2 regions of the Brevibacillus sp. MER 51 genome follow, and region 1 is predicted to be linked to the other one. Evidence: riboswitches for the same ligand, from Rfam matches in the RefSeq annotation. Region 1 holds a riboswitch; the other holds the start of a gene.
The links. Region 1 has a riboswitch for thiamine pyrophosphate ahead of thiS (sulfur carrier protein ThiS). Riboswitches for the same ligand answer to the same signal wherever they lie in the genome.
Positions count from the first base shown of each region.

Region 1 (11,889 bases):
TCCCTATCTTCCATGCCCTCCATGACAAGAAAGCCATCTTGGAGACTTGGAGAAAGCTCCATTTCTTGAAGAACTCTTCTCGCTTTTTCATTATCCTGCGTTTTCATCCAAACATGAGGCTGGCTGTTCCGTTGCAGCTGCTCCATACTTCCTTGAAACAAGAGTTTCCCTCCGTGGATAATGCCAATGGACGTCGCTACTTGCTCGATTTCCGAGAGCAGATGGCTGGAAATCAACACGGTCATTCCATACTGATGTGGCAATGATTGAATCAATTCCCGAATTTCCCCGATTCCCGCAGGATCCAGACCGTTTGTCGGTTCGTCGAGGATGACGAGCTTTGGAAAATGCAGCAAAGCCATGGCAATTCCCAATCGTTGCTTCATCCCGAGCGAATACTGATCTACCTTTTTGTTCTTTTGTTTTTCCAAACGGACGATTTGCAAGGCCTTCTCTACATATTTGTCCGGGACATCTCGCAGCCGCTGCATGACGCGCATATTTTCAAGGCCGGTAAGATGACCGTAATAGGAAGGAGCCTCGATCAAGGAACCCGTCTGACTCAAAATTTCAAGTCGGTTTCTGCAAAAATCCTTCCCGAATACAGATACACTCCCTTCCGTCGGCCTGACTAATCCTAGCAGCATTTTTAGAGTCGTCGATTTTCCTGCACCATTTGGACCGAGGAAGCCATAGACCTCCCCTTCTCCTACCGCAAGATTCACACGCTGGACGCAATAGGCTCCTCCATAGTGTTTTGAAAGGTTTTCCGTTCGAATCACCGTATTCATGTTTTCTCGCTCCTATCTGTTGGTCTCTCAAATGAAATCATAGAGTCCCAACCCGTCAATAAGCTGACAGGAATCTTACGACAACCTTAAATCGCCTCCAAGTGGGTAGAACAGACAAATCGAGCGAGTATAATGAATACGGGTGATTCAATATGGAAGAGTGGAAACAGAAAAAAGTGCTCATCGTGGAAGATGAGCTTGGAATCAGAAATATGATCGATGGATTTTTGCGTAAGGAAGGATTCTCTCGTATTTTTCATGCGGGTAGTTGTAAAGAGGCGCTAGGGATATTCGCTTCGGATAAGCCAGATGTCGCCATTCTGGATGTCATGTTGCCTGATGGAGATGGATTTGGACTTTTGACTTCGATCCGTCGTTTCTCGCAAATCCCTGTCATATTTTTGTCAGCGAGAGGGGAAGATGAAGATCGATTGCTCGGACTTGGCCTGGGCGCTGACGACTATATAGTGAAGCCATTTTTACCGCGTGAGCTCGTTCTTCGTCTTCTGGTCATTTTACGACGCGTTTACGCTCCTCCCCAAATCGAACGTCTGCCCGTTTTCCAGCTTGGTGACAGTATAATCGATTTGGAGGCAGCAACCGTGACGAGAGACCAACAAGAATACGCGTTGACTGCCAAGGAGCACGCCCTCTTGCGAAAACTCTATGAAAATCGGGGACGAATCGTCACGAGTGACGCCCTTTGCCAATCTGTATGGGGTGACGATTACTACGGGTATGAAAACACACTGATGGTTCATATGCGGCGCATTCGCGAAAAGATCGAGCCATGTCCGTCCACTCCTGAATATTTGCTGACGGTAAGAGGACTCGGGTACAAATTACTCGTAAAGGAAGAGTCGTAGATGGATGGAGCCGCACGAATTTTACGTCGTTATACAGGTGCTTCTATCCTGATCGCCGTCTTTTTGCTCATCGTCAATTACATCATTCTCGGTACATTTGTTTTCAAAGGCATAAATGAAGGCTCTCCTCCCATTTACGTCACACAAACTGTCGCAGAAGGTCTTCACGTAAACGGTTCCCACTATACGTTGGAACCAAATGCACGAGAATGGTTGCAAAAAAGCCAGGCTTGGGCCATGCTCATTGCGAACGATGGGAAGGTCGTCTGGGACTACGCCATACCAGACCAATTGCCCCGCGCCTTTTCCTTAGCAGAAGTGGCGCAGTTCTCACGAAATTATTTACAAGACTATCCTGTTTTTGTTTGGGAGCATGAGATGGGGCTGGTCGTCGTGGGCTACCCGAAGGACAGTCTCGCCAAGTACCAGATTCATTTTCCGATCAGTTGGATAAGTGATTTGCCATATCGATTGCTGGCTTTACTTTTCGGAAATATACTGCTCGCCGCTCTTCTCTCGCTATTCATCGGCTCTCGACTCATTCGGTCAATCCGTCCACTGATTAGGGGGATTCACGCTCTGTCAGAAGATCAGCATACACATGTCGAGGCAAAAGGAGTGTTCAGCGGGATTGCCCGAAGCATCAATCATGCTTCGGCGCTTCTGCAGGAGAAGAACGCTTTGCTAAAAGCCAGAGACGAAGCACGCTCGAACTGGATCGCAGGAATTTCCCACGATATACGCACGCCATTATCGATGGTGCTCGGGTATGCCAGTGAATTGGAAGAAAGCGACGTGGTGCCTTACGAACAGCAACAAAAAGCAAGCATTATTCGAAAGCAAGGGGAAAAGCTCCGGTCTTTGGTCAGCGACTTGAATCTCGTCTCCATGCTGGAATACGAGATGCAGCCCATCCATCCCAAACCAATTCGGCTATCGACACTAGCGCGGCAAATTGTCACTGACTTTTTGAACAATGATTTGGCAGAGACGTTTACCATCGAGCTGGATGTCACGACTGAACAATGCTTCGTGATGGGCGATGAAAAACTTCTTGTCCGCGCCATTACGAATCTGATCCAAAACAGCATCGTGCATAACCCATCAGGCTGTCGCATCCACGTGCAAACGACCCTGTCACCCAACCAGCGCAATGCTCTCCTGACTATCACTGACAACGGAAAAGGCATTGAGCAAAGCATGCTGCCTGACTTGGTGGAATTGCCGTATTCGTCAAAAAGAAAAGCTCCCTTACACAATGGTCATGGTCTCGGTTTGCCAATGGTTGCACGTATAGCTGCCGCTCATCATGGACACCTGCTGTTAACAAGCGATACAGGAAAAGGGATGACAGCAGAGCTTTGTTTCCCCCTCTTTTCCTAAAGAAAGACAGCATAGAGAAAGCACCCCTTGTCTCGCCAATGGAGAGTAGACTCTCACAAGCGTGCAAATGGGGTGCTTTTAATGTTCCTCGTTAATTACTTCACGAGATCGCGCATGATCTCTTCTGCTTTGACGTCAGTGGTGATCAGCTTCTCTTTTTTCATCCAATCAATCAGTGTTTGCCAAGATTCGGCCGTCTGGTATGCAAAAGGCTTTTCCCCCGCATCCATCAACGGAATCAGGGTATCCAAGCTCTTGGTCTCAATGTCTTTTTCCAGCGGGAAATCGGCAGCCTGTTTGGCAAGCAACAGATCGAGTGCCTTTTCCTTATTATTTTTCACATAGTCCTGGCCCTTGCCAATCGCACGCAGGAAACCTTCCACAGCTTTCTGCTTTTTGCCCAAAGTCTCGTCACTTGTTGCCAATACGAGCTCATAATAGTCTGGAACACCAAACTCAAAAGGCTTGAACACATTGACTGGAATGCCGTGCTTCTCCAAAATCAGTTGTTCATGGTTGATGTAGCCACCTACCACTGCATCGACCTTTTTGGCCGTCAACGCTGGGACGATGTCAAAGCCGATATCTGTGAAGGTCAATCCGGAATCATCGCCACCACTATGCTTCACAACTTGACGTACGATCGATTCATCCAGTGGAAGTGATGGATAACCGATATTTTTTCCAGCCAACTTTTGCGGAGTATCGATTCCACTGTCTTGGCGCGTCATGATCACGTTTAACGGATGACGAACGAGCGCACCTACAGATACGACAGGAACACCTTCTGCACGAGCTTGAATGAGCTGTGGTTGATAGCTGATCGCCAAATCCACTTTGCCCGCAGCCGCCATCTTCAACGGATCATTGCTGTCCGAAGGCATTTGCATGGTCACCTTGAGGTTCTCGTCTTTGAAATACCCTTGCTCCTCTGCGGCATACAAGAAGGAATGTACAGCATTCGGATACCAATCGAGCGCAATCGTCAACTCAGTCGGCTCCGTTCCTTTATCAGCAGGGGCTTGCGTCTGACCAGCATCCGAGCTCGCCTGATTGCCGCATGCAGCAAGACCCGTTGCCAATGTAAGTGCCATGAATGCTTTTGTCCATTTGTTGAAAGGTTTCATTGTTGTTCTCCTTTGATTTTCATATGCGGGGAAAAATGACGTTCGATTCGTCCAACTAGCCAAAACAGCAGCATGCCGAGAATGGAGAGTAACAGGACCGAGGCAAACAACGCGGGTGCCTGAAAATTGCCGGATGCCCGTCTCCCAAAGTACCCGAGTCCCTTGCTCGCTCCCAGCCATTCCCCAATCGTCGCCCCAGCCACACTGTAAGTAGCTGCCACTTTCAGACCACTGAAGAAATGGGGTAAACTCGACGGGAGTTGCAGCTTGGTGAAAATTTGTCCGTTCGTTGCCCCCATTGTTTTTAACAACTGGAGCATTTCCTTGTCAGTCGAGCGAAGTCCATCATACGTGTTGACAACGATCGGAAAGAAAGTAAACAGAATCGTTACAGCGATTTTTCCAGATAAATCATAACCGAACCATAAAATAAATACAGGTGATAATGCGATAATTGGGATTGTTTGGGAAATAACGATGTACGGATAGACCAGACGCTCCACAATCCGACTGCGAATCATTGCAAAGGCAAGGGAGATTCCAAATACAATCGAGATCGATAGCCCCAGTAACACTTCCTTTAACGTCGCCCAAAGATGTACACCTACTAGAGAGGTACGTAAATCCCACAACGATACGACCACAGCGCTAGGCGGTGGTAAAATGAATGGCGGCACCCCAAGGAAGCGACAACCAGCTTCCCACGCCAGGAGAAAAATGGCGATGGAGATGCCAAACCAAATGCCTCTCCCCATCATGCTTCTCTCCTCAAGGGCTTCATTGCTGATTGGCGATCCTGTCGAAGCAATTCCCAAATTTGCTCACGCAATGCCAAAAATCCGGCTTGGTTGCGGCTGCTCGCCGTTCGCGGTCTGCTCACCGGAACAGTTAATTCGATGGGCTTGGTGATCGGACTACCTGAAAGGACGATAATCCGATCTGCAAGTAGAATAGCTTCGTCGATATCGTGCGTAATCATCAGCATCGTACTGCCTGTTTCCTGCCACTTTTCCATCAGCCACTCTTGCATATCCATTCTCGTAATTCCATCCAACGCACTAAACGGCTCATCCAACAGCATCATCTCTGCGCCTGAAAACAACGCACGCAAAAAGGAAACCCGCTGACGCATGCCACCGGAAAGCTGGGCTGGATAGCTGTCAGCCCAAACCTGAAGCCCGTATCTTGGCAATTGCTGTCTGACACGCTCATGCGCTTCTTTTTTCGTCATACCTTTGATTTCCAGCGGCAAAGCTGCATTTTCGACAATTGTACGCCATGGCATGAGCAGATCGCGTTGGGGCATATAGCCGACCTGCCCTAAACGATTTGCGACTGGTACACTGCCGAGCCTGATTTCGCCTTGTCCCGGCTCAAGAAGACCTGCGATGAGCTGAAACAAGGTGCTTTTCCCGATCCCGCTCGGACCGATCAAGCTGACGAATTCCCCTTTTTCCACACGCAGATCAAAATGATCGAGAATCTGCCTGTCGCCATACGAAAAGCTGACGTCGGCGAAAGCTAGTTGTTCTCCCACGGCCACATTTCCTCTCTGTAGGACATGTCCCAGAACATGTACTCCATTTTGGAGGTGTTGACGAAATACTCCTCCAGTTTGGCCAGTTCTTGCTCGCTCTTACCTTCTGCCAATTGGTTCATGATCTCAATCAGCCAAATCGCCAACTGCCCAAATTCATCAGAGCTGTACATACGTACCCATTCGCCATACAGTTCGTGATCCAGCGCTCCTTCTACTTGTGCCAAGCGCTTTCCGATTTCCCAATAGCTCCATGTGCATGGGAGTAGTGCACTCACCAATTCGGCCAACGACCCTTGATGAGCGACACGCAGCATGTAGCTGGTGTACCCGAGCATCACAAAGGAAGGCTCTGTCGCTTCCAGCTCCGCGCGAGAGATGCCAAAGCGCTCGGCATACTGACGATGCAGCTCCATCTCTGTGTTCAGCGTCGATTCTTGCAAAGCGGCAAAGCGAGAGCTTGTTTCCAGATCGTATGCCTTCACACTGGCAATCGCGAACATTTTCGCGTAATCAATCAGATAGATGTAGTCTTGTTTCATGTAATATTTGAAGGCACCAACAGGCAGGCTGCCATCTCCAAGTCCGGTGACGAAAGGATGTTGATGAACACGCTCCCAGATTGGGGCTACACTTTTTCTCAAACGATCAGTAAAGGTTGTCATGCGGATACTCACTCCTTCGCTTCCTTTGGGGTATTGCACCAGGTGGCGATGAAACGGGTCATGATCTGGGCAAAATGAACGAGCTGGTCAGGATCAATGGATTCATCTACGGCATGTGCATGTGCGAGCTCACCCGGTCCGAATAGGACAGCCGGAATGCCTGCATGCGCAAACCAGCCTGCATCCGTCACCGTAGGCGACATGTTAACAATAGGCGTTTGATGCATGAGACTCTCATATGCGGATTGCAGTGTAGCCAACCCCGGATGCTTCGTATCCAACTCCAGTGAAGGGAAGATTTCACCGCGCTCCTCAATCATCGAACGTCCACCCCAACGGAAGGTTGGAGGATTGTCTCTCAGCCAAAGATCAGCGGCTGCTGCACGCCCGACGTGATCCTCGATCTCTCGAATAATCTCTTCATAGGATTCGTTCGGATAAAAATGAACAGTAATCCAGAGAGCGCAACGGTCTGCGATGAACGCAGCGTGACGACCTCCCTCGATGACTGCGGGATTGATCGTATTGCTGCCTGCCGGGAAGCCGGGATAGGACTTCATGACTGCCCAGTCCCGCTCCAGCTCCTGTAGTGCGGTAATCACCTTCGTCATTTTTTCAATGGCAGAAGCTCCCCTGACGCGGCCGCCTGCATGAATCGTCTGTGCACGCATTCCGTCATGCAGCGTCGTCGGACTCTCAATCGTGATCCAGCCTGTAATGACCCCGCCCTGCCCTTGCATTTGGAGATTGCTCGTGTCCACTACAACGGCGTAGTCAGCCTGATAGCCACGCTCGATGGCGGCCAATGTCCCCGCTTCACCCGCTTCTTCACCGATGACGGATTGAAAGAGCAAATCGCCTTGGAGCTCGATTCCGTGTTCGCGAAGCATTTGGATCGCAAACAAGCTCGCTGCGAGTCCGCCTTTCATATCCGCAACTCCACGGCCGTACAGGCGTCCATCCTTGCCATGTGTCAAAGCAAAAGGTGGATACGTCCACCCGAGGTCATCTCCGACTTCAGCCACATCGATATGCCCGTTGATAATCAAGCTGTTTGCGTGAGTTGAGGCACTCCCTGATAACCGCCCGACGATATTGTCGTCTCCCGGATATACCGTCCAGCGATCCACTTCGAATCCCATCGCTTGCAGTCTGTTGGCGATTACTCCTTGTGCGACATCGCTGTTTCGTGCGGGAGGACTCACAGTCGGATGAGAAACGAGCTCTGCCAATAAGGCGAACAGCTCTTCTTTGCGGCTGGCAATCGATTCTACCGCTTCTGTCAGTCGATGCACGTTACTCAATCATCCCTTCGGTCGGGCTGCTCGCGGATGCGTAACGCTTTTTCGCGATACGGCCTGCCAGGAAGCCTTTGCGACCTGCTTCGACCCCTAGCTTCATCGCTTCTGCCATCAGGACAGGATTGTCAGCGAGAGCGACTGCTGTATTCAACAAGACACCGTCAGCCCCCAGCTCCATCGCTTTTGCGCAGTCTGCTGGCGAGCCAATCCCTGCATCTACAATAATCGGTACTTTCGCATCTTCGATGATAAAGCGGATATTGTTTTCGTTGACAATCCCTTGCCCGGAACCAATTGGAGACGCACCTGGCATAACCGCATGTACGCCAACCTCTTGCAGACGTCTGGCCAGAATCGGGTCATCATTGGTGTAGGTCAGCACGATAAAGCCTTCTTCCACCAAGATTTTCGAAGCCTCGAGCGTGCCAATCGGGTCAGGGAGAAGTGTTTTCGGGTCTCCAATGACTTCGACCTTGATCATGTCACACAGTCCAGATGCTTTAGCCAAACGGGCAATGCGCACTGCTTCCTCTGCTGTATAGGCACCTGCAGTATTTGGTAGCAGGGTGAATTTTTTCAAATCGAGTCGTTCCAAAAAGTTCGGTTCTTGCGGATTTTCCAAATTCAAGCGGCGAATCGCAAAGGTCAAAATTTCTGCTTCCGACACCTCTACTGCTTTCCCTTGTGTATCCAAATCAGCGAATTTACCTGTCCCTAGAAGTAAACGGGAGCGAAACTCGTAAGGTCCAATTTTCAATGTATCCATCATTCTGATCATCCTCCTCCGACAAAATGAACGATTTCTATGCGATCTCCGTCTGCAATCGGTGTTTGTTCGTACGCAGAGCGATTAATAATGTCACCATTTCGCTCAACGACGACAATTTTCTCTTGCAGGGAATAAGAAGCGAGCAAGGCCCGCACTGTCGTGATTTCTTCCGCCAACTCTACTTTTTTCCCATTCAGTTGAACAATCATTGATTACCTCCTTCTACTGGAAAAAAAACGGCTTCTCCCACCTGCCTGAGTCGATTCAGACAAACAGAAGAAGCCGTATACCCATCCCATCTCCCCGGACGAATGGCATAAAAAAACCATCCGCCTCGGATGGTTGAGTGTCATCTTATCATCCATGCTCGCAAACAAGCATAGTTCCGCTCGGATGCGACATGTGATCCTGATTCCAAATACCTCTTCCTCCGCTGGCATGACCCAGGTCAGGTTCAACGGTCAGTAACACACTCGTTACAATCTCAGCCAACGTTGCTTGGCCCCCGTTTGGTAGTAAAGCTATGCAATTATCGTACATTCGAGTTTTACAGTACCACTCTATTTCGTGTTTGTAAAGGCTTCCTTGTGCATCTTTTCGAGCTCAGCGAGACAGCGCTCTGCCCAAGCTGCCATTTTTGCAAGCTTTTCCATTTCTCGCTCCATCGCCTGACGCACAGATTCCTTGTAATCTGGAATCGCTCCATTGTAGCGAATGACCCCTTGGACAGGCGTCATGAATTTTTCCATGTAAGAGAGTGCTGGACGCTGGTGAAACAGCGGCACATCCACTTCGTAGGAAGAATGCAAATCGCCTTGGGTTGGGTATTTGGTTACTGCCAACACTTTTACCAGCAGCTTCGAGTCGTGGATTTCCAATACTTCTGCAATATATTCACCAGTCCGCTGCGAAACACGAACAATATCTCCCGGATTCCAGTTCATCGCGGTTTCCTCCTTTTCTTGAATCGAATGCATTTACATCAGCGAGGCTTCCAGCAGATTGCGCGCATGCAGCAATACTTCTTCCGCATCCACTACTGACTGCCCGCCACCCTGTGCCATGGCAGGGTTTCCCCCGCCTTTTCCGTTAATGATCGGCAAGGTTTCTTTCAACACTTGATTGATGGCTATGTTGACTTCTTGTCCACGAGCAAACACGACTTGCATTTTGTCTTCGGCAGTAGCAGCCAAGAGGCAAATCGCATCTGGCGCCAGAGCAGTAGCCAGCTGTGCGAACTGCTGAAGCTGTTGAATGGTTTTGTCTGTGAAGGTGCGCATTATGAGGCGAGAATGACCGAGTTTGGTGGCAGCAGTCAATTGTTGATTGACTTCCACTTCCAAGAACTGCTTATCCACTTCTGCCACTTTTGCCTTCAAGGTGTCGCGTTCTCCAAGGAGACGTTCCGTCTGTGCGATCAGCTCTCCTTCATTGGTAGCGAGCAACTTCGCCGTATCACGAACGACAGCTTGCTTTTGGTTATAGTCCCGCAAAGCTCGCCAGCCACAGATGAATTCCAAACGAATGTTTCCGCGATGCCGCTCCCAGCCCAAGATCTTGATCATCCCGACTTCGCCTGTCCGCGCTGGATGTGTTCCTCCACATGGGTTGTAATCAAAATCAGGTATCATCACGACGCGAATATTTTCCGTAACAGTCGGTTGTTTTTTCAAGGGCAGCGTTGCCAATTCCTCGTCATCAACAAACCGTGCAATGATGGGGTGGTTTTCCAAAACAATCTGATTCGCTCGCTTTTCTACCTTCTCCCATACCTCTGCAGTCAACTCATCCAGTCGTACATCAATGGTGACACGCTCTTTGCCCAGGTGAAAGGCGACGGTCTCCGCCTGCAAGATTTCCAGGAAAGACGCGGATAAAATGTGTTGACCAGCATGCTGCTGCATGTGATCGAAGCGGCGGTCCCAATCGATGTGCCCCGTTACTTCCGCTGTGCTTTCGGACAAAGGAGCCTCCAGTCGGTGACGAATTTCGCCATCTACCTCTTCCACATCTACCACACGAATCTCTTCCAATACGCCCAGGTCGGAAGGCTGTCCGCCTCCAGTAGGGTAAAAAGCCGTTTGATTCAGTACCACGTAAGGTGTCCCATCTTGCTCGACACCAGTCCTCGTCACCTGGGCCGAGAAGGTTCTTGTATAGGCATCCTGATAATAGAGTCTGTCGTCCATCGTTACTCCTCGCTGCATGGAACCATGGTTCCAGCCTGATTCTCCCACATGGGGGCAAAACGAAAAAACGTATGTATAAAGCTTAGCCAAACAACTGATCCATTTGTTTTTCGCGCTCTTGGCGCTCCTCTGGGCTTGCCAGGTCGTACTTTTTCAATAAATGAAACAGCTCGTTTAGACGCTCTTGGCTGAGTTCGCTATTCAACTGATTTTTGAATTGACTCACACGCAATTCCGACAGATGAGGCGCTTGTTCTGCCAGTTTCTTGAGTACGTCCTCATGGCTGTGATCCAATTTGCATTCTCCCATGATTTCTCCCCTTTTCCTTCCTGTCATCTTCATCATACCATGATTGTTCATTCGAAAAAAAGGCGTACAACCCGTGATGGAATGTACGCCAGATGACTATGCACGCTTGCGGACGCGAAAGTTCTCCTCGATCAACAGCCAATTTTGCGGAAATGGCAAACCGAGCTTCCAGTAGCTGACGCCTCGCAAACCAAGCTGTTTAACCAGATTGAACTTGGCTTGGATCGACCGTGCATCCTCAAACCACACCTGATGTTGCTTACCTTGATTATCGGTGTACGTAAAAAACGGAGCCTGCGCGCGATAGTCATACCGGATGACGGCATTATGCTGGGAAGCCAGTGCAATCGCTGCCTGTGGACTCAATGCACGCGCTGTCGTCCCTCGCTCGTACGGTAAGGTCCAGTCGTATCCGTACAGATTTTGGCCCATCAAAATTTTCTGGGCTGGTATTTCGGTAATGGCGTACTGTAAGACACGCCGCACCGGTCCGATCGGAGAAACCGCCATGGGAGGACCACCACTATAGCCCCATTCATACGTCATGATCACGACAAAATCGGCAAGCGCTCCTATCGCCTTGTAATCATGGGCGGAATACCATTTGCCTGCTTGCACAGCACTCGTCTTCGGCGCGAGCGCAACAGACATCATCAACCCCGCTGCATGTATACGATCCCTTGCTTTTCGCAAGAAGCTCGCGTACGCTTCTGCACCTGTTGTAGGCAAAGCCTCCAGATCAAAATGGATATCCCCCATTCCAAGCTCCCGGGCGGTCGCGAGAATATTATCCAACAATTTGTTCTGGAACTCTTGATCGTTCAGGATGAGTGCGCCCAATTCCGTGCTGAACTGACCTTTTTCCAAATTCGTCACGACCATCATCAGTAGGACCTGGTTTTCTTTTGCGATCGCCGGAAAATTGTTCAGATTTGGTCGTTGGAGAGTTCC
Region 1 is NZ_JAMAUS010000001.1:498,494-510,382, forward strand. It holds gene M3630_RS01795 (ABC transporter ATP-binding protein) at 1-791, opposite strand, end outside; gene M3630_RS01800 (response regulator transcription factor) at 944-1,657, shown strand; gene M3630_RS01805 (sensor histidine kinase) at 1,658-3,040, shown strand; gene M3630_RS01810 (ABC transporter substrate-binding protein) at 3,136-4,167, opposite strand; gene M3630_RS01815 (ABC transporter permease) at 4,164-4,922, opposite strand; gene M3630_RS01820 (ABC transporter ATP-binding protein) at 4,922-5,704, opposite strand; gene tenA (thiaminase II) at 5,689-6,369, opposite strand; gene M3630_RS01830 (acetylornithine deacetylase) at 6,378-7,673, opposite strand; gene M3630_RS01835 (thiazole synthase) at 7,666-8,439, opposite strand; gene thiS (sulfur carrier protein ThiS) at 8,445-8,648, opposite strand; TPP riboswitch at 8,848-8,958, opposite strand; gene kapB (kinase-associated lipoprotein KapB) at 9,000-9,383, opposite strand; gene M3630_RS01850 (alanyl-tRNA editing protein) at 9,417-10,628, opposite strand; gene M3630_RS01855 (hypothetical protein) at 10,711-10,938, opposite strand; gene M3630_RS01860 (glycoside hydrolase family 18 protein) at 11,035-11,889, opposite strand, start outside.

Region 2 (11,889 bases), on a different contig from region 1:
ATGCCATTGTAGAGCCGCGGCTATTTTATGCTGCGATGAAGCACGGGGTCATTATTGTTGGCTTTGGAACGACGATTATGTTGCTCGTTTTGCTCGGGGTGATGGGCTACATTATCGCCGGTCGACTGAATTTCCCTATCTATATTCTCGTCCAGCAAATTCACATCACAGATTTTCTGGACAGGGTCGAAATGATCCTCTTTAGTGTTTGGTTTCCTGCTTTCACAATTAAAGTCATAGTCGCTTACTTGGCGTTTTTAGTGGGGGTGGGATCGTTTGGGGGACAGAGGCATTACAATACACTCAATGCACCGTGTGGATGGTTTATCGTTGTATCGTCCATATTCGCGTTTCCAAATATAGCACATATCGATCAATTTATTAGCTATAGCTTGCCGTTGATCGTGCTCGTCTTTCAATTGCCGCTGGCGCTCTTTTTGCTTGTTCATGTAAGGCGAAAGAATAAAGGAAGAGAGCAAAGCCTCATTCCCGAAGGAACGAAGCTTTATCGATTTTACAGGTCAATGGTATGGACCACGACAGTCTGTTTAAGTGGTTGTGTGATCGTGATAGTGGTTGGGGACTTTTTTAAGGATAAATCAGCGATAGGTGGGGGAGCGACAGCTGTTGTCTACATTGTCCTCTTACTGATAGCGCTGTTGACAAGCTACGGGGAAATGCAGGCCCTTAATCATGGCAAGCAAAGGCTGGGGAGAACAAAACAGGCTGGGTCGTTTCGACAATGAGGTCGAAAGTCAAGGGGTTCCTTACTCCAAAACACACTGACGAGGGGCTGGATTCTTTCCGTGAAAGCGCGCCAGCCTTCATACATCTTTGCATTCAACTTTTTCTGTCTTTCATTAATCTAAAAATCTCAATACACGTCCATTAACGTATTCTGGCTGTTCCATCGACAAAACGTGGCCAGCATTTTTTACGATTTCCGCTTCTATACCGGGAACAAAAGTCGAAGCACGATGGAAAGCGGATTGTGGGTCATAAATGACTTCGTGCTCGCTAAGCAATAAGAGAATCGGAACTTTTACTGATTTTAATTCATCGTCAGTGAAAACATACGGGAATCCATCAGCTTTAGGTTGTGGATTTCGTAATTCATCCTCCCACATCACTCCAGCATGAAACTGCCTTGCAAAATGTGGGTGTAACACGTAACGATCGCCCATTATCCACTTTAAAAAATTCTCAACGCCGTTAGGCAGAGTAAGACCAAGTGCATATTTGTAGAAATCTGGATGAAATGATACGAATGTTTCCGCAGGACTAAGTAAAACTGCCTTTTCTACTCTCTCGACTGCACGTAAAACAAAATTCATAACATGAAGCCCACCAAGCGAAAGTCCAACCATATTTGCCTTTTTGATACCTAGATTGTCAAACACATCGAGAAGCCATTCGGCATAACCCGCTCTCGTACCGTTTAAATCCTCAGGAATACTTTTGTTCTTATCGCCCATGATATCAATTGCATATGTCCGGTATTTGCGGCTCCAATCGGCAATATTTGGATACCACATGGTGGAACTAAACAATGCTCCGTGTAGCAATACGAGTGGTGGTGCATCCTTTGGTCCACTTGCAATAATATGCGTTTGTCCGAAACGGGTAGTTACATAAAATGCTTCGTAAGTAACTGGCCAAAGAGTAAGGCTTTCTTCATAGGTTTCGTAATAGTGAATGCCACTGTCATTTCGTGATGCATTGAACGATGTATGGTTAGACATACAATGCTTCCTCCTAGAGTAATACAAATGTAGTTTTAAATATAATACAGGTTGTTAAAATCGTCAATAATACAAATAAATAGAGGTTTATATTACTATAACAGATGGAAATAAAAAAGTATAACAGAATGATATCCTTGGTAATTCCTTGAATTGCAGTATTAAATATTGAAGCAGATGTTCCGCCACAAGCCACATTGTTCCCTCGCGGGGGGCGGGACTGAGCGTGGCATTATTTTCAAGAATACTCTTCTTTAATTGGGACAAACTCAAGCAAGGAAGTTTCTCAAAACTTAAGTATTCTTAAGGAATTTTGCCCCCTTTTCTGAGGTGAAAGATGAATCCAATTATACCTATGGAGCCAATTAGCTGTGAGAATATACCCCAAGGGGACGAGTGGATTGCCCAAGTTAAATGGGATGGGGTTCGAATCCTGACTTACTTTGATGGAAAGGGAACTCGTTTATACAATCGGAGAATAAATGAGCGGACCCACCAATACCCAGAGTTAGCTCACATACAGACATATTGCAATGCTCGCTCGGTGATCTTAGATGGAGAAGTGATTGCATTAGGAACTGACGGAAAACCCTCATTTCATGAAGTGATGCGGCGGGATGGGATTAGACGATTGGAGAAAGTCAGCCAGGCACAGAAGGCTGTCCCCATTACTTATATGATCTTTGATGTCATATTTACAAATAATGAGTGGAAAATCGATCTTACATTGAGCGAACGTATCAACTTATTACAAGAAATCATTATTCCCAATGACCATGTACAATTGGTTGATGGTCATGATAATGGAAATGCTATGTATGAGATCATTAAGCAGCACGGTATGGAAGGCATAGTTATGAAGAATCTTAACAGCAAATATGTCATTGGTGGGAAAGAGAAGCAATGGCAAAAGAAAAAATACTATCGTGACACCATAGCTGTCGTTGGGGGAGTTACGCTGCGTGATAACGTTGTGAATTCCCTCTTGTTAGGGCTGTATGATCTGGAAGGGCGCTTATTTTATATAGGCCACGCAGGAACAGGCAAATTAACTCGAAATGACTGGATGGCCTTGACGGAAAAGATTGTGCCTTTGATACAAAATGATATGCCATTTGTAAATACCCCAGCAAGGTTCAAGGGTGCTGTGTGGTTAAGACCAACTGTCACGGTTAAGGTACAATTCGCGGAATGGACAGATGGCTATACGTTGCGGCAACCGAGTATTCAAGCAGTTGTTGATGTACCTGTTGATTACTGTGTATTGGAGTAGAGTCTCTTGGTGCAACACAGAACAAAAAACATCCCATAAATAGTGGGATGTTTTTAATATTGCTTCTTTGTGTTTGTCATCCTATGTATGTAGAGCTGGCGGATGCATTCCTGTTAGAATTTTACGAAACTTTTTTATTGATTAAGTATTAAATTCGAGCTATACTACCTGTATAAAGTAACTGGGTTAGCGGGTTGGGCTGTATCTGGTTGAGCTGCTTCCTCCTTCCGTGGTACGTCCACCACACCTCATGGAAGGGAGCTGCTCTCTGATATGGCCCTCTTTGCGCCTCTCGCCCCAGTTGGGAATGTTTGTTGTTCACTTTCTTTAATCCTTTTTTCATTGATATACAAATAGAGACTTGTTTATAATGACTGTGCGAACTCATTTACGAAAGAAGGAATTGACTTGCCGTTTCTTCGGTTTAAAGGCTTTGCGAAGCAAGACATAGAGCCCATTTCTCAGATTCTTATAGAAGAGTTTTCCCAAATTGCTGAGGTAGCTCAAGAAAAGGTGAAATTGGAGCTGCTTCAGGTGGAGCAACTAACGAACAGTCCTTTGTCTGTAGAGATCATGATGTTTCCCCGTGAACAAAAGCAACATGATGCGATTGCAAACGCGGTCCACGGCATTTTGAAGAAGCAAGGCTTTTTGCAAGTTCATATTTTCTTCATCCTGTTATCGCCCACTCTCTATTATAAAGAAGGACTTCCGTTGCAAGTCGGAATGGCGAAATAAGCAAGAAAAAGGTCGAGATCCTTCAAAAGGATTTCGACCTTTTTCTATTAATAATAGAGGCTTTCGGATTGCAGGCACTTGGAGCATGTACGCGTAAGTGGCGTTTCGATATAGACGTGACTGCAATCCTGTTGAATGAGTCGCAATTGTTGTTTAGAGTGCTCTAGCTCAGCCTCTAGTCGAAGGATCTTTTCGCGTAAACGACTGGCTTCCTCCATATGAATCCCCCTTCATTACGACTGATACAAACGGCTTCCCTGTTCGCGGAACTCACGCGATTTTTCCTGCATCCCTGCAAGAATGGCGGGATCTTGCGCAGCCCCTTGTTCATTGGCGATGTGACGAATGTCGTGCGATATTTTCATGCTGCAAAATTTAGGACCGCACATGGAACAAAAATGGGCAGATTTGGCGGCTTCTGCTGGCAACGTTTCATCGTGATATTCGCGGGCGCGCTCCGGGTCCAGCGACAAATTGAATTGATCGTTCCAGCGAAAATCAAAACGAGCTTTGGATAAGGCATCGTCTCGCTGTTTTGCCCGCGGATGTCCTTTTGCGAGATCAGCGGCATGCGCAGCGATTTTGTATGCGATTAAACCGTTGCGGACATCCTCTTTATTCGGAAGGCCGAGATGTTCCTTGGGCGTTACATAGCAGAGCATCGCTGTTCCGAACCATCCAATCATGGCAGCGCCAATCGCTGAAGTAATGTGATCATAGCCGGGGGCAATGTCTGTCGTGAGCGGCCCGAGTGTGTAAAAAGGGGCCTCATGGCAAATGGATAACTGTTTATCCATATTTTCACGAATGAGATGCATGGGGACGTGACCGGGGCCTTCAATCATGACTTGTACGTCGTGTTCCCACGCAATTTTTGTGAGTTCCCCCAATGTTTCAAGCTCCGCGAACTGTGCCTCATCATTCGCATCCGCGATAGAGCCAGGACGTAGTCCATCTCCAAGGGATACACAAATGTCATAGGCCTTCAGAATTTCGCAAATTTCAGCGAAATGCGTATACAGAAAGTTTTCCTCGTGATGGGCTAGGCACCATGCCGCCAAAATCGATCCGCCGCGAGAGACGATACCGGTAACGCGGTTAGCTGTCATGGGGATGTAGCGCAAAAGAACACCAGCATGAATCGTGAAGTAATCGACGCCTTGCTCCGCTTGCTCAATCAAGGTGTCTCGGTAAACCTCCCATGTCAAATCCTCGGCTTTGCCATTTACTTTTTCAAGTGCTTGATAAATCGGGACAGTACCAACTGGAACGGGACTGTTGCGGATAATCCACTCCCGCGTGGTGTGTATATGTTTTCCCGTCGAGAGGTCCATAATGGTGTCGGCACCCCAACGGACAGACCAAATCATTTTTTCGACCTCTTCTTCCATGGAAGAGCTGACGGCTGATGTTCCGATGTTGGCATTGATTTTGACATGAAAGTTGCGGCCAATGATCATCGGCTCGCTCTCAGGATGATTGATGTTAGAAGGGAGGATCGCACGTCCAGCGGCGATTTCTGCCCGTACAAATTCAGGAGAGACCCCCTCGCGAATGGCAACGTATTCCATTTCCGGTGTGATGATATTTTTTCGGGCATAATGAAGCTGGGTAACATTTTTGCCTGGCTTTGCCCGTTTAGGTTTGTAGCCCTCTCGAGGGAAAGTGGGGAGGGTGACAGCCTTCTCTTCGTTTCGGATGCCGTCGTCGACTAGTTGTGGTTCGCGACCGACATACGTTTCCACATCATTTCGCTCATCAATCCATTGGTGGCGAATGGAGGGGAGTCCTGCTTGAATGTCAGGGACATAACCGGATGCAGTATACTCGCCACTCGTATCATACACGCGAATGGGAGGATTGGGTGTGGAGCCGGACAATCCTTCGGTAGGATGAAGAGAAATCTCGCGCATCGGGACACGGATGTCCGCACGACTACCTGTCTCGTATACTTTGCGACTACCTGGAAAAGATGACACCAATGACATAAGAAAAACCTCCTTGTTTTGGTTGCACGAAAGCGAGAACCGTTTAGGGAGGCGAAAGAAACATCCCGCGAAAAAGCGCCGCATAAACAACATGCGACGCCAACGCGAGAGTAGAGAAGAAACGGGTATCCTAAAAATACACGTATCTTTTCGTGTCGTATATGACATTCCTCCGCTGGCATTACCCAGTTCAGGTTCAACGGTCGATGGCACAGTACCATCCTCTCAGCCTGGTGAATTCCAAGCTCCCGTGCTTTTTTATTTTTGGATTGCAACAATAGGATAACGGGAAGTCAAGTTAATTTCAAGGATAATTTTCTAGTGAAAAATTGCAGGTGTGCAACACATTTTCCTCCCCCCTATTCTCATGAATCGGACTAAAACTGTTTCTGTAGACCCACATGATTCCTATCTGTTACGATGAAGTTCGAAAAAAAGCAACTGCTTCCAGCGCTTTGATTTTCCGCGTTGTCGAAGCAGGATGGAGAAGTATTTTGAGGTGATGAGGTATGGATGTTTATTCGGATCTAAAACAAGGAGAACGTGGAGCGTGGGTGAGTATTTTTGCCTACATTTTCTGCTCTGTATTAAAAATAGGAGTTGCGTATGTCACAGCGTCGGAAGCTTTAATGGCCGACGGTCTTAACAACTCAACAGATGTGGTCGCATCAATTGCTGTTTTGATCGGGCTGCGTATTGCAAGGAAACCACCTGACAAAGATCACCCGTATGGCCATTTCCGGGCAGAGACGATTTCAGCACTTGTCGCATCATTTATTATGCTATTTGTCGGAGTTCAGGTCATTACGAATGCCGTACCATCCTTGTTTGATCCACAACATTCGGCTCCTGACCTGTTAGCAGGATGGACAGCACTTGCAACTGCCGTTATTATGCTTTTTGTCTATCGCTACAATAAAAAGCTCGCCATCAAAACAAACAGCCAAGCACTGGATGCAGCGGCCGCTGACAACCGCTCAGATGCATTCGTCAGTATCGGGACGTTTATCGGGGTAGCTGGCGCACAGTTTCAATTGCATTGGCTCGATCCATTAGCTGCTTTTGTTGTTGGTCTCATTATCTTGAAGACTGCGTGGGACATTTTCAGAGAAGCAACCCACCGTTTAACAGATGGCTTCGACGAAAGTGAGCTTGCGGACCTGCGGGCAACGATTTCCTCGATTTCAGGAGTAAAGGATATCAGTGACATCAAAGCCCGCTACCATGGAAGCAGCGTGCTGGTTGATGTTGTGATCCATGTAGATCCAGGGCTGAATGTGGTGGAGAGCCACACCATCACCGAAAAAATTGAAGAACAGATGCGCAAGATTCACCGCATTAACGCCGTTCATATCCATATTGAACCGTGCAGGAAAATGGCGCCTAGTTAGATTCCATCATGGGAATACAAAAAACCTGTCCAGTGTGGGCAGGTTTTTTTTGTTATGTGCTGCTAACCAGAGGTAGCCTTCTTTTTGCGCAGTGTTTTGGTTGTAGAAGTAGTCGTAGTTTTTTTGGGATCGGCTGCGGTCGGCTTTTTCGATGCTTGCTCTTTTTCGGAAGAGGAGGCAGCAGTGGTGCGTTTTCGCGCAGGCTTTGAAGGAGTCGGTTCCGGTTCGATTTTGATGGGTACTGCGGCTTGACCGGCTGTAGACTCCAAGCTTTCTTTTAGGGCTTGCATGAGATCAATAACATTGGTTCTTGCCACAGTAGGTGCAGTGGCGATTTCCTGACCCTCCAATTTTTTCTCAATCAGTTTTTGCAGGTCGGATCGATATTCATCCGTATATTTTGCCGGATCAAAAGGGAGCGTCATATTGCTAATGAGCTCAGTTGCCATTTTCAGTTCGTTTTCGGCCAACGTTACATTGGCCTCAGGCAAGGCAGGCACTTGATTGACGGGGCGTACCTCATCCGGATAGAAGATTGTCTCCAGCATGATGCAATGTTCATACAGTCGGATAACGGCCAGGCTTTGCCGATTGCGCATCGTCACCTGTGCAACGCCGATCTTTCCTGTTTGTTCCATAGCCGATCGCAGCAAGGCGTATGCTTTTTCGCCGGTGTCTTGTGGAGATAGGAAATAGCTCTTGTGAAAATAAACAGGATCAATCTCCGACAAGTCTACGAAGTCGATAATTTCAATGGCTCTGCGTGTTTCTGGAGTAATGGCTTCCAGATCATCATCGTCGATCATGACAAAATGTCCTTTTTCGTATTCGAAGCCACGGACGATTTCATTCGTATCGACCTCGCGCTGGCAGTGCGGGCACATTTTCGTGTACTTGATCGGGGTATTGCACTCTTTATGCAGTTGGCGAAAGCGAATATCGCGCTCTTCCGTTGCAGTAAACATGCGAACAGGTATATTGACGAGGCCGAAGCTGATTGAACCCTTCCACACCGTATGCATGCGGATACCTCCTTCACAGTCATTTTGAATAGTATCTGTATCCCTTTAGAAGAAGTGCCGAGGGAATTGAAGGTGGAAAAGTAAAAAGCCAGCCGATTCGATGCGGCTGGCTACATATGCAACTATTGTCCATGTTTGACGATGTCCGATTGATCTGCACGCGATTGCATGTCACGCGCCAGTTCGACGTCTTTGCCTGTGCGGTCTGCAATGGACTGGGCTTTGGACGCCTTCAGCTTTTGTGCGGACGGTCGCTTTTCTGCCATGATTGACTCACTCCCTTCAGGCAATCTACATGTAGAGGGTGTTGCAGGTACATGTAGTATGCGCTGGACACAAAAAAATACCCCATCGCCAAATGACGAGGGGCAGCCGTTCAACTCCTCCCGATGAAGGGAGCGATGGCACGAAATGCTCCTATCAGACACGTCGTGCGCCAAAGTGAACAGCCTTTCAATTATGGGAGAGGAGAAACCGGAGGAAGAGCTTATGGGGAAACGTAAGTCTTCTCCGCGGTTGTCAGCGACACCGTTGCGTCGCTATTCATCATCTTTTCCAATAGTATGGGGTTGTATACCTTCTTGCGCATAAATTTTTCCAGTTGCTAATTTTACGGGTGTATGCAGTTGTGATAGTATGATATCATTCTCAGTCTTAGAAAATCGCGTCTTAAAACATACATATCAGGAAAGCAGACAGGTGAAATGAGTATGCGAGTCATCGCTGGAGAACACAGAGGAAGACGGTTGGCAGCAGTCCCGGGCAAAGGAACCAGACCGACAACCGATAAAGTCAAAGAATCGATTTTTAATATGATTGGCCCCTATTTCGATGGTGGTTGGGCATTGGACCTATACGCAGGAACAGGTGGTCTCGGGATCGAGGCATTGAGTAGGGGAGTGGATCGAGCTGTTTTTGTGGAGCGAGATCCCAAAGCGTTTGCCGTGGTAAAACAAAACGTCAGCACTTGCAGGCTGGACGATTATGCCGAGCTATATCGCATGGATGCGGAGCGCGCCATTCGCACACTGAGTACCCGCCATCAAAAATTTGATCTTGTCTTTTTGGACCCGCCATACGCCCAGCAAAAGATTGTCGAAGAAATTGCGATGTTACAGGAGCTGGGAATGTTGGCGGACGGAGCTTGGATCGTGGCTGAGCATGATATCGCAGACTCCTTTCCGGATGCGATTGGTTATTGTGTGAAGGATCGAGCAGCGAAGTATGGGGATACGGCCATTACCGTTTATTATTACGATTTGGAACCACAAGCCTAACTTTCAAATTAAGGTGCGTAAAGAACACCAAGGGAGGATAACCCGCTATGGCAATCGCCGTATGTTCAGGAAGCTTCGACCCTGTTACTTATGGGCATCTCGACATTATTGCGCGGGGTGCCAACGTTTTTGATAAGGTCATTGTCGCCGTCTTGATCAATTCAAAGAAAAACTCATTATTCAGCGTAGAAGAGCGTGTCGAATTGCTTCGTCAGGTAACGGCTGACATGAAAAATGTAGAAGTGGACTCATTTGACGGCTTATTAATTGACTATATGAACAAAAAGGGCGCACAGGTGATCATTCGTGGCCTTCGTGCTGTTTCTGATTTTGAATATGAGATGCAAGTCGCCTCGATTAATAAAAAACTCGATGAAAATATCGAAACGTTTTTCATGATGACGAACAATCAATATTCGTACTTGAGTTCAAGTATTGTGAAGGAAGTTGCGAAATACAAGGCGAGTGTCGCAGATTTGGTGCCGCCAATCGTAGAAGAGGCACTGAAGCGAAAAATGGCCGAGTAGATTATCACGTCTTACTGCGGTTCATGCGCGAAAGAGCCAGGCTGGTACACAAAAGAATTGCACCAACGCCGATGGCGAGTCCCCCTGATAATAGCAAGGTCTCCCACCAACTCGTCGCAGGGACCTCAGGTTTCGCATGCACAAATACAGGGACGGCTTGCTCCACGAGCCAGGAGCTGACTGTGGCAAGTGGCCCCCAAAAGACGAAGGTCAAAATCGCAGCTAGCAAAGCATGCAGGGATCTGGCAATCAAGTAAGGGGCGACACGAATATCCGTTTCACTCAAGATACTTGCGACCTGCGCGTGAACACTCAAACCGCCCCAAGACAATATCGCACTGGCAATGGCTGCTTTCCAGACCAGGGAAACTTCATCAGGGACAATGCTCGCTGCCTGTGCGCCGAGGGTTACTTCGAACAATCCTGCCACAATTGCTTGGGAAAAGGCTGGCGGAAAACCAAAGGGACCGAGAAAAATCGAGAGAAGCGTACTGATGATTTGTGTCAGATGAATCGTGGAGAAAAGTTGGATTAATACCGAAAAAACAATGATGAAACCACCGATCATGAGCAAGGTATTCAGAGCGGATTGCACTGCTTCTCCCATTAATTTTCCGAACGGACGTCCGTCACGGACACGTGCCCGATGCATCGCTTGCAAGGCTCGTAAAGGAAGAGGCAATGAATTTTTCTCCAATGGGGCTGAAGTTATGGCAAAAGGCGCATGAAAACGATAGACCACACCCATGAGTACAGCTGACAAATAATGAGTCAGAGCTAGAATGATGCCCATTTGCTCACTGTGGAAAAAGCCGATTGCCACTGCTCCCATGACGAATAAAGGGTCTCCCGTCGTTGTAAAAGAGACGAGTCGTTCCCCCTCAGCCTTCGTCACATTGCCTTGCAGACGCAGGCGTGTTGTCAGCTTTGCGGCTACCGGATAGCCGGACGAGAAGCCCATTGCCAGCACGAACCCGCCAGTTCCCGGAACGTTAAACAGTGGGCGCATGAATGGCTCCAGTAACACGCCGACGAAATGAACGACGCCCAGACCCATCAACACCTCAGACAGCACAATAAAGGGAAGAGTAGAGGGAAAAACTACCTCCCACCATATTTTCAGACCGCGTACGGCAGCTTCAAAAGAAATCTGTGAGTATGCGATCAACGAAATAACAATGAAAACTGTCGAAATGGCGAGCAACAATGTAAGTACGGGTGAGTGGCGTGACATGGATTCCTCCTGAATCGAAGAAAAGTAGTAGTACATGTCTACGTGGCAAGCGGGAGAACTATGCGTAAGCTTGGTCGACGAATATCTCCCAAGTGTGAAAGGAACAGCGATTTACCACATAGGCTGGTTACAGGGAGGGGTTTTTCCATGCAGACAAGACGTAAACCAATCGTGGGTGTAGCCCTGGGTTCAGGAGGCGCTCGCGGTTTTGCGCATATTGGTGTATTGAATGCGCTAGAAGCACATGGTATTCAGATTGACATGCTCGCTGGCTCCAGTATGGGCAGTTTGATTGGAGCTGTCTATGCCAACGGAATTGAACCGCACATGATGGGAAAGCTTGCCTTGAATTTAAAACGCAAGCATTGGCTCGATTTGACCGTACCCAGCATGGGCTTTGTTACGGGGGAAAAGATCAAACAATTGATTCGTCTGTTAACGCACGGAAAGCGCTTGGAAGAGCTGAATAAGCCCCTTGCCATTGTAGCGACGGATATTGAATCAGGGGAGCGCGTCGTATTTCGTGAAGGCCCGATTGATCAAGCGGTGAGGGCGAGCATATCCATTCCAGGCATCTTCGTCCCTGAAAAAGTAGGGGGGCGGCTTTTGGTCGACGGAGGAGTAATTGATCGCGTGCCGGTGACGGTGCTGCGTGAAATGGGTGCCGATATCGTGATTGCGGTAGATGTCGCCCAAT
Region 2 is NZ_JAMAUS010000005.1:90,859-102,747, reverse strand. It holds gene M3630_RS12595 (GerAB/ArcD/ProY family transporter) at 1-746, shown strand, start outside; gene M3630_RS12590 (carboxylesterase) at 861-1,742, opposite strand; gene M3630_RS12585 (ATP-dependent DNA ligase) at 2,080-3,015, shown strand; gene M3630_RS12580 (DUF1904 family protein) at 3,424-3,753, shown strand; gene M3630_RS12575 (hypothetical protein) at 3,801-3,971, opposite strand; gene thiC (phosphomethylpyrimidine synthase ThiC) at 3,987-5,741, opposite strand; TPP riboswitch at 5,891-6,003, opposite strand; gene M3630_RS12565 (cation diffusion facilitator family transporter) at 6,251-7,132, shown strand; gene ku (non-homologous end joining protein Ku) at 7,195-8,154, opposite strand; gene M3630_RS12555 (hypothetical protein) at 8,277-8,420, opposite strand; gene rsmD (16S rRNA (guanine(966)-N(2))-methyltransferase RsmD) at 8,865-9,431, shown strand; gene coaD (pantetheine-phosphate adenylyltransferase) at 9,479-9,958, shown strand; gene ylbJ (sporulation integral membrane protein YlbJ) at 9,963-11,192, opposite strand; gene M3630_RS12535 (patatin-like phospholipase family protein) at 11,340-11,889, shown strand, end outside.
Region 2: it holds a riboswitch for thiamine pyrophosphate, as region 1 does, so the genes downstream of both, thiC (phosphomethylpyrimidine synthase ThiC) here and thiS (sulfur carrier protein ThiS) in region 1, are expected to answer to the same signal.